Desulfobacula toluolica Tol2: one gene and its partner. The protein of the gene in region 1 interacts with the protein of each later gene in a pairwise test. Links are inferred from orthologs where the notes say so. Each region holds a gene or a part of one and is shown on either strand. Other genes may lie near its edges.

What was found.
Region 2: the proteins of gyrB (region 1) and gyrA interact in binary tests that used the Escherichia coli proteins (3 or more experiments, as listed by UniProt). The link is inferred for Desulfobacula toluolica Tol2 from one-to-one orthologs.

Annotation. Positions count from the first base shown.
Region 1 is NC_018645.1:147-5,092, reverse strand. The notes cover bases 1,246-4,320. They hold gyrB (DNA topoisomerase (ATP-hydrolyzing) subunit B), read right to left. Parts: upstream 3,958-4,320; coding sequence 1,534-3,957; downstream 1,246-1,533. Other genes in these bases: dnaN (DNA polymerase III subunit beta), read right to left, coding at 3,971-4,320; TOL2_RS00015 (cytidylate kinase-like family protein), read right to left, coding at 1,246-1,355. Also shown: TOL2_RS00020 (hybrid sensor histidine kinase/response regulator), read left to right, coding at 1-544; more of TOL2_RS00015, read right to left, coding at 696-1,245; more of dnaN, read right to left, coding at 4,321-4,946. UniProt on the Escherichia coli protein: DNA gyrase negatively supercoils closed circular double-stranded DNA in an ATP-dependent manner to maintain chromosomes in an underwound state.
Region 2 is NC_018645.1:4,091,913-4,096,949, forward strand. The notes cover bases 662-3,827. They hold gyrA (DNA gyrase subunit A), read right to left. Parts: upstream 3,431-3,827; coding sequence 893-3,430; downstream 662-892. Other genes in these bases: radC (RadC family protein), read right to left, coding at 662-927; TOL2_RS18705 (AI-2E family transporter), read right to left, coding at 3,490-3,827. In the rest of the region: TOL2_RS18690 (hypothetical protein), read right to left, coding at 1-181; more of radC, read right to left, coding at 193-661; more of TOL2_RS18705, read right to left, coding at 3,828-4,584; TOL2_RS25170 (hypothetical protein), read right to left, coding at 4,710-4,865; TOL2_RS18710 (thiolase family protein), read right to left, coding at 4,966-5,037. UniProt on the Escherichia coli protein: A type II topoisomerase that negatively supercoils closed circular double-stranded (ds) DNA in an ATP-dependent manner to maintain chromosomes in an underwound state.

The DNA.
Region 1 (4,946 bases):
TACTGGGCTGGGGTTGGCAGTTGCTCATGGAATCGTTAAAAAGGCAGGAGGGGACATTAAAGTGATCAGTAAACCTTATAAAGGAACCTGTTTTCACATATATCTACCCCTTATTGATTCAAACACGGACAACTCATCACTCCCGGTTATTAAAAACAATTGTATAAAAGGAACGGGGCATATTCTGCTGGTAGATGATGAAGAACAGATTGTAGCCATGGAACAAAAATTTCTTAAGAGACTTGGATATGATACCACAGCCTGTACAAGCAGTATTAAAGCCCTTGAGATATTCAAAACCAACCCAAATAAATTTGACTTGGTGATAACAGATCTGACAATGCCTGAGATAACAGGTGATAAGTTAGTTGAGGAAATAAAAAAAAGAAATCCTGATGTTCCTGTAATTATTTGCACAGGGTTTAAAAGAACCTATACAAAAGAGTGGATGGATTCCATTAATGCCCAGGAACTTTTAATAAAACCCGTGAAGATGAAGGACTTGTCAACATTGATATCCAAAACGATAAACGGCAACAGATAATACAAGCATAAAAAAATATCTATTCCAGTTCTATTCTTATCAAATTAAAAAATAATATTTAACAGCGGCTTGCTCTATTGGAAAACAAACAACTGTTAAGAAAGGCCTTTCTTTAAATGAAAAAGGTCATGAAAAATTTAACTGTTTAATTTTAATTAATTGCACACTTAATAATTTGTACTGCTTTTTCAACAGACAGGGTTCCGGTGTTTAAAATCAAATCATAATTTGAAGGATCGTTTGCATCACAATTAAAATATCTTTTTACAAAAGCTGTTCTATTGGAATCGGTACTGACCATATGTTTCATTGCGTCATCCAAATTCATACCATGACATTTCTGAGTTTGATTACGCCGCACAGTCATTGGTGCCACGATCTTTACTCTCAGGACGTTTTTACCCTTTAAAACACAATTTGCACCTCTTCCCAGAATAACAGCATTTCCATGCTTGCCAATGGTAGTTAATATCTTCAACAAGAGTTTTGAATATTCGTCTGCCCATAAATGGTGTTCATTTACAAAATTTGATATAATATCATCCACGATGTTCATTGACCGCTCATCCAAGGTTTCCAAAAGGCCCCGGTTGGTCTTTGATATATCAACCATGGCTTCAAGAATCTTTTTGTCAAACAGATCAAGCCCTGTTTCAGAGCAAAGTCTTTCCGCAACCTCACATCCTTGGCTGCCGCATTCCCTGGAGATGGTGATAACATTGATGAATTCCTGAATGGGTTTAGCTTCTTTTTTTTCCATTTCCCATTTTTTGATCTGCTCATCAATTCGTTTTTGAATAGACTTGGGCATGATGGCCTCCTTTATTTTTAATAAAAAATGGTGAAAAATTTATTATTGAAGTGTATTTATATAATAATTTAAATTCAAAATGATGTCAATTAAACCTTTTGACAGACTTAGAACTGAAAAACAAAAAAAGGAGTTAAATAATTAACTCCTTTTTTTTCTTACTAATATTTAAAAAGTATCAATAATCTAGTGACGAGACCTCAAGGGCATGTTTTTGAATAAAATTTCTTCGAGGTTCCACTTCCTCACCCATAAGGAGAGTAAAGATCTCATCTGCTTTTTCAGCATCTTCAATATTCACCTTGAGCATTATCCTTTTTTCAGGATTCATAGTGGTTTCCCAGAGTTGGTCCGGATTCATTTCGCCCAGACCTTTATATCGCTGAATATTAATCCCTTTTTTTGCTTCTGACATTATAAACTCAAATAGACTGTATATATCATCAAACGGGTACTCTTTTTTTACTTCAGCATCTGACTGTTTAGCAGATATGGAAAAAGGAGGTTTATCAAACTGTTTGATTTTTTCATATCCTTTCAGCATCCTTTTATAATCATTGGTAGCCAGAATTTCTCTGCCAACCCTTAAAACAGGCTGTTTTTCTTCTTTTTCATATATATCCATTTCAAAGATATTTCTTTCCGGATCATACTCTATTTCACCTGAGATATATCCGTGTTTCGTAAGATCTTCTGAAAGAGAAATAAAATTTTGCTTTTCCTCAAGAAAAAATTTATCTTTCACACCATTTTTAATCAGAGTAAGCAAGAGATCTGTATCCATATCTCTTTTCTTTAATAAAACGACTGCATTATAATAGTCAGATAAATTGACCAGAAAAAAATAAAAGTCTTCTTCTAAAAGAGGTTCCTTGTTGCCATATATAAACATATCTTTTTGCCCGGCAATTCTTTTCACCAGGTAATTGGAATACTCTTCTTCATTTTTAAGATATACCCCGCTTTTCCTTGATCCCACTCTGAAAAGCGGCGGCTGGGCAATATATAGATACCCTTTTGAAATCAGATCCGGCATCTGCCTGTAAAAAAAGGTCAACAGCAGAGTTCTGATATGAGATCCGTCAACATCCGCATCCGTCATTATAACAACTTTATGATATCTGACTTTTTCAATGTCATACTCTTCCCTGCCGACACCAGTGCCTAAAACCGTAATAATGTTCTTGATTTCATCACTTCTCAGGATTTTATCAAACCTGGCCTTTTCAACATTAAGTATTTTTCCCTTAAGAGGAAGAATCGCCTGGAACCGTCTGTCTCTTCCCTGTTTGGCACTGCCGCCTGCAGAATCTCCCTCCACAAGAAACAATTCTCTTTCAGCAGGATCTGCAAACTGGCATTCAGCCAGTTTACCCGGCAAAGACGAATCCAGAAGGGTTCCTTTTTTTCTGGCAAGTTCTCTTGCTCTTTTGGCGGCATCCCTTGCCCTTGCGGCATCAACCGCCTTGGCAATAATTTTTTTTGCAACATTTGGATTTTCCTCAAGATACTGACCCAGTTTTTCATTGAGAAGAGATTCAACAATTCCTTTAATTTCATTATTTCCCAGCTTTGTTTTAGTCTGACCTTCAAACTGGGGTTCCATAAGTTTCACGGAAATAATAACAGCAAGACCTTCTCTCATATCATCGCCGCCGATTTTAATATTTTGCATATTTTTGGGCAGATTATTTGATCCAGAAGAGATATAAGAGTTTACAGTACGGGTTAACGCTGCCTTAAAACCGGACACATGGGCACCACCTTCAATGGTCCTGATATTATTGGCATAAGAATAGAGTTTTTCCTTAAAGGTATCATTGTATTGAATGGACACTTCAATCTGTACATCCTTTTTATCACCTTCGATATGGATGGGATCATGCAAAGCAGTACAGGACCGGTTCAAATACTCAACAAAAGAGACAATTCCACCTTCATAGTGAAAATCATCTTTTTCAGCAGACCGTTCATCTTCAATAATGATTCTGATTCCTTTATTTAAAAAGGCAAGTTCTCTCATTCTTCGGGAAATGATTTCGTAAATAAATTCATTCTCGTTCATGATTTCAAAATCAGGAATGAATGTAATTTTTGTTCCCCTTTTAACCGTATCTCCTTTAATGACAAGTTCGGTCTTCTTATCACCTTTGGAGTAGGACTGATGATAAATTTTTCCATCTTTATAGACTTCCATGTCAAGATTCAAGGAAAGTGCATTAACAACGGAAATTCCAACTCCGTGCAACCCTCCTGATACTTTATAGGAATCTTTATCAAATTTACCTCCGGCATGAAGCTTGGTCATGACCACTTCACAGGCAGGTATATTTTCTGTTTCATGTATTGCAACGGGAATTCCGCGACCGTTATCTTCCACACTCACACAATTATCCGGATGAATGGTCACAAAAATCGTATCGCAGTGTCCTGCCATGGCTTCATCAATACTGTTGTCCACCACTTCATAAACCAGGTGGTGAAGCCCTTCAATATCAACATTTCCAATATACATGGAAGGTCTTTTACGAACGGCTTCAAGACCTTCCAGTACTTTTATACTGCCGGCACTATACTCTTTTGTTACTTTATTTTTATCCACATGTGACCTTTAGTTATGATATATGCATTGCCATTATTACACAAATAAGTTTATCATCATCAATACTTTTGATTATACAGGGGCTTTTATTGTCCTTAATATTTACAACAATAATACTGTCTTCAAAAATACTTAAAGCATCAATAAAATATTTCGGATTAAACGCACTTTTAATCTCTTCATTGGAATATGAAACCATCATTCTTTCTTTTGATTCACCTATTTCAGGATTGGTGATAGTAACGACCAGTTCATTGTTTTTAAAATTTAAGATCACACTTTTATAATCATCAGATGTTAAAATAGAAACCCGCTTCATAAGTGTTGAAAACATTCTTCTGTCCATTTCAATGGGAATCATGTCTTCATAATTTAGAACCGGTTTATACTCGGGAAACTCTCCTTCAAGAAGTTTAATCATTATGGATTCATTTTTATTTTGAAAAATAAAATAATTATCTTTAATTCCCACCTTTATGTCATCTTTACCGGTATCTATAAATTTATTTAACTCTGACAAGCCTTTTTTAGGAACAATAACACTTTCGTCCGGCAGATGGAGATTTCCTTTAAAAGTTGTATCACAGCAATGAAGTCGTTTTGAATCCGTTGATACAATTCTTAATTTTTCGTCACTATCTGTGGATATTTTTTCAATCAATGATCCCATAACATAAATTCGTTTTTCATCACCTGAATAATTCACAATACCTGATACATCAACCATCTTTTTTAAATTTTTAGAATCTATTTCAATAAATTCTATATTTTCTATAACCGGGGTTTCAGGAAAATTTTTATAATCTGAAGATACAATATGATAAATACTGTCTCCTTCTCCAATCTCAACCCACCTGTTTTCAATTTCATTCACAAAAATTTTATTTTCAGGATATTCTTTGATGATTTCAAAAAACTTTTTTGAATTAATTGATAAAATACCCTCTTTTTCAACTTCAGCCTTATAAGTTCCAAGAAAAACTGTTTCC
Region 2 (5,037 bases), 4.1 Mb from region 1 along the record:
CAATAATCTCTTCTTCCACTTGAACACCAGCTTTAGTGGCCATGGCATGTTGCAGACAATTAGTTTTTAACGGACAGTGATAAAAGCACTCATCCGGTGTCTGCCTCAATCCCTTATCGGTCATGGGAAATACTTTTTCAAGGATACCAAAACATTCAGGCGTGTCATTTTCTTTGTTCATTTGTTTCTTTATTAATAATTTGTTTGTTCAAATTCCGTATTAAACTTTGATATTAAGCCTTGGGCTGCAAAACTGTATGCCCCGTTATTTCCAATAATCATATGCTCATGCAAAACAATTCCCACATATTTGAGTGCAAATAACAATTGTCTTGTGATCCGGATATCACTTTTAGAAGGCTCAACATCCCCCGAAGGGTGATTGTGTGCAAAAATAACGGCTGCGGCATTATGTTGCAAGGCACTGATAATAACTTCCCGCGGATAAACAGAACTGGTCGTCAAAGTTCCGGTAAAAAGAATTTGACAGGTCAATACCCTGTTTTTGGCATCAAGAAAAATTCCGGCAAACACTTCTTTTGTTTTATGTCCAATGGTCTGGTTCAAATATTCCATCAAATCCCGGGGATTTTGAACCACATCTTTTGATATGATTTTGCTTTCAAGGTACCTGTCAGACACTTGTTTAATCAACCGGATACCCAGACTGCTTGACGGCCCTACTCCTTTAATTTCACACAGCGATTCATGACTTGCCTCCAGAACCCTCTGAAAAGTCTTAAACCTCTTTAACAGCAATTTTGCGCTCTGTTTGCAGTCTTTTCTCGGGGTATTCAAAGAAAGCAGCAACTCAATGACTTCATAATCATGAAATCCTTGAAGACCGTTTTTAAGAAATCTATCCTTAAGCCTTTTTCTGTGGCCCTCTCCCTTATGAATCAGTTGGGTCATCTGTCTTGTCAACATTCTCCTCATCAACAGGAAATTCTTTCAGAGTATCATCTTCCGGATCATCCTGCCCTGCCTGATCTTCTGCCTGATCTTCTGCCTGATCTTCTGCCTGATCTTCTGCCTGATCTTCTGCCTGATCTTCGTCCTCGGGAAGCCTTGCAATACCGATAAGGGTTTCTTTGGCAGACAGGTTAATCAATTTAACCCCCTGGGTGTTCCTGCTGATAACATTAATGCCTTCAATGGATGTTCGAATCAATTTTCCTTTATCCGTAACCATCATCAACTCGTCATTGTCATCCACCAAAAGCAATGAGACCATTTTGCCATTGCGTTTTGATGTTTTAATGGAAAAAACACCCTTGCCGCCACGGGTCTGAGTCCTGTACTCTTCAATAGAAGAGCGTTTTCCATATCCGTTTTCAGTCACGGTAAGCAAAGTATCTTCTGATTCCAGAACCTCCATGCCGACAACTTTTGTATCCGGGTCTATTCTCATTCCCCGAACCCCCATAGAACCCCTGGCCGTTGCACGAACATTTTTCTCATTAAAGCGGATAACCTTGCCCCCTTCCGATCCAAGAAAAACATCCATATTTCCGTCGGTGATTCTTGCCGCAATCAACTCGTCTCCCTCAGCCAGCTTCACCCCGATCAAGCCGCCGGATCTTCTCCTGGAATAGGCCATCAAATCGGTTTTTTTCACCCGGCCTTTTTTAGTGGCCATGACCACATATCTATCCTCAACAAACTCATCAACGGTTAATACAGTGGCAAGCTTTTCACCCTCATCAAAATTCAACAGATTTACAATGGCCTTTCCAAGACTTGAGCGGCCTGCCATGGGCAATTCATACACCTTTGCCTGGTAAACCTTGCCCAAATTGGTGATAAATAAAAAGGTGGAGTGGGTGGATGCGACAAAAAGATGTTCCACAAAATCATCCGTCTTTGTTCCCATTGCGGTTTTGCCTTTCCCGCCCCTGTGCTGACTTGAATACAGTGTAATGGGGTTGCGCTTGATATACCCGCTTCTGCTGACAGTCACCACCATGTCTTCTTGGGCAATCAGATCTTCAATACTGATTTCAGCCGTACTCTCAACGATTTGGGTACGCCGCGGATCACCAAATTCTTCATTCAGCTCGGCCAATTCGTCCTTGATCAGCCCTCTGACCACTTCATCACTTGAAAGGATCTCATTATACCAGGCAATATCCTTTAAAAGGGCATTATATTCACTGATGATTTTTTCTCTTTCAAGTCCTGTAAGCCTTTGCAAACGCATATCAAGTATTGCCTGGGCCTGAATGGCTGTCAAACTGAACCTGGATATCAATCCGTTTTTGGCCTCTTCAGGAGAATTTGAAGCACGAATAAGAGCCACCACCTCATCCAGATGATCAAGAGCAATTTTCAGGCCTTCTAAAATATGTGCCCTTTCTTGCGCCTTTTTTAAATCAAATTGTGTTCTGCGGATAATAACATTTATGCGATGTTCAATAAAATGATTCAAAATTTCTTTTAAAGTCAAAAGCTGCGGGCGGTTATTGACAACGGCAAGCAAAATAATACCAAAACTTGTCTGCATATTGGTATGCTTGTACAGCTGGTTAATCACAACCTCTGCAATCTGATCCCTTTTAAGGCCGATAGCCATTCTCATTCCATCTCGGTCTGATTCATCACGGACAAAGGAAGCACCTGTAATGACTTTGTCCCGCATAAGTTCTGCTATTTTTTCAACGACCTTTGCCTTGTTTACCTGGTAGGGCAGCTCGGTCACAATAATTGTTTCCTGACCGTTCTTTTTATTTTCCTCAACCGTTACCTTTGCCCGCAGCGTAATAATACCACGCCCTGTGCTATAGGCCTCATAGATACCCTTGGTACCATAAATATGACCAAAAGTCGGAAAATCAGGGCCTGGAATGTATTCCATTAAATCCTGAATATCCATTTCAGGATTGTCAATCAATTGGGTTAACGCACAAACCACCTCTTTGATGTTATGGGGAGGAATATTGGTTGTCATTCCAACGGCAATACCCGAGGAGCCATTTACCAGCAATGCAGGAAATTTTGTGGGTAAAACAGAAGGTTCTTCAAGGGTTTCGTCATAATTGGGAATAAAATCAACAGTTTGTTTTTCAAGATCTGCAAGCATCTGATGGGAAATCTTGCGCATACGAATCTCGGTATACCTCATTGCCGCAGCAGAATCACCATCCACAGATCCAAAGTTACCCTGACCATCCACCAACATATATCGAAGTGAAAAATCCTGGGCCATTCTAACAATGGTATCATAAACGGCAGAATCCCCATGAGGATGATACTTACCAATCACATCACCAACAATACGGGCAGATTTTTTATAGGATTTATTCCAGTCGTTTCTCAACTGCTGCATGGCATACAAAACCCGCCGGTGAACCGGCTTCAGGCCATCACGAACATCGGGCAGCGCCCTTCCGATAATGACACTCATGGCATATTCAAGATAGGATTGTTTCATCTCCTTCTCAATGCTGGTCACATTATTGTCTGTATTAATAATCAACTTTACAACTCCAATTATTTCTCTTTAAGAACCTTTCCGGGTTCAACCATAAACTGAAAACTTGAAAAATATATGTCTGCAAGGGTTAAAAACAGGGTTGCGATCAATGGACCGTAAATAATACCCAGAATGCCATAAGCTTTTAACCCGCCGATAATAGCAAAGAATACGATTAACGGATGCATACTGACTCTATTTCCCACTACCCTGGGTTTAAAGATATACTCAATCCCCCAGGACAGCACGGCATAAAAAACAAGGACAAAAATCCCTGAAAAAAATTTTAATTTCAGCATCAGGATCACTGCGGCAGGGACCATGACAATACCGATCCCCACAATGGGCAAAAAAGCCAGAAATCCCATGATAACACCCCATAGGAAAGGAGAATTCCACCCTAACAACCAGAAAAGTAAACCGCCTGCAATTCCCTGAATCAATCCGCCAAGGCCATTTCCGATAAGGACTGCACCTGCCATGTCCATAAATTTTTCAAAAAGTTTTTCATCATGTTCATCCGGTAAAGGAGACAGGTCATACATATATTTTATAAACTTATCCCCATCGATAAACATGTAAAATACCACGATTAACATCAGACCAAAATACAACACCAGATTAAACACATTGGATGTAATAAAACGGGCCTGTTCAAACAATGATAATCCCACGGCCTTTCCAAGTTCTGAAATGGGGCTGACCAATTCATCCCAGGTCACCTCTTTTTCGATACCTGCCCTGACCAGCAGATCATTGAATCGTTCCAAGGCATGCGTATTTTCAAACAAGTCTTTTAATTGATTGGAAAAAACCGCATCTTTGGCCATGGTATAAAGATTAAAGGCTTCCCTGGAAAGCACCCCGATAAAAAAAACAACCGGAATAAAGACAACAAAAAAAATCAGAATACAGGTAAGAACTGAAGCAGCTTTGGGGGACAGTTTCTTTGAAAAAAACCTGAAAACCGAATTAAAAATTCCTGTGGAGACGACCCCTAAGATGATAATAGCAAAAAACGGGGCAATCAGCTTACCTGCAAGCAGAATCGAAATACAGAACAGCACAATAAAAAATACAAACACTGCTCTTTGAGAAATATTTTGCTCCAAGATTTCACCAATCTATTCAGTCAAGGTACAAAGAAATGAAAAGGGTTAAAAAACCATGTAAAGCCGTAATATGCAAAAAGGCTTGCACAAATACGGCTTTACATAAATCCAAGAGTCTTCTTGTTTTAGTTTCTGATCAGTCCAAGGGCTGCCAGAACAAGAAGTATCTCAAATATAATGACTTGAAGAAAGCTTCCAAAAAAATGGTATACAATACCGCCGCCAACAATAGCCGGCACTGCCGTAAAGATTAACATGCCTAATTTTCTAGGAATATCCATAATAAAAACACTCCTTTATGCATTTTATTTCAAATATTTTAACCCCATTAAAAACATAGGCATTTCTACCATTTTAATGGTTCCAAGTAAAGGAAAAAACTTATCTTTCGATAATCATGGCCATGCCCATACCACCACCGATACACATGGAGATCAAACCTGTGGAGTATGA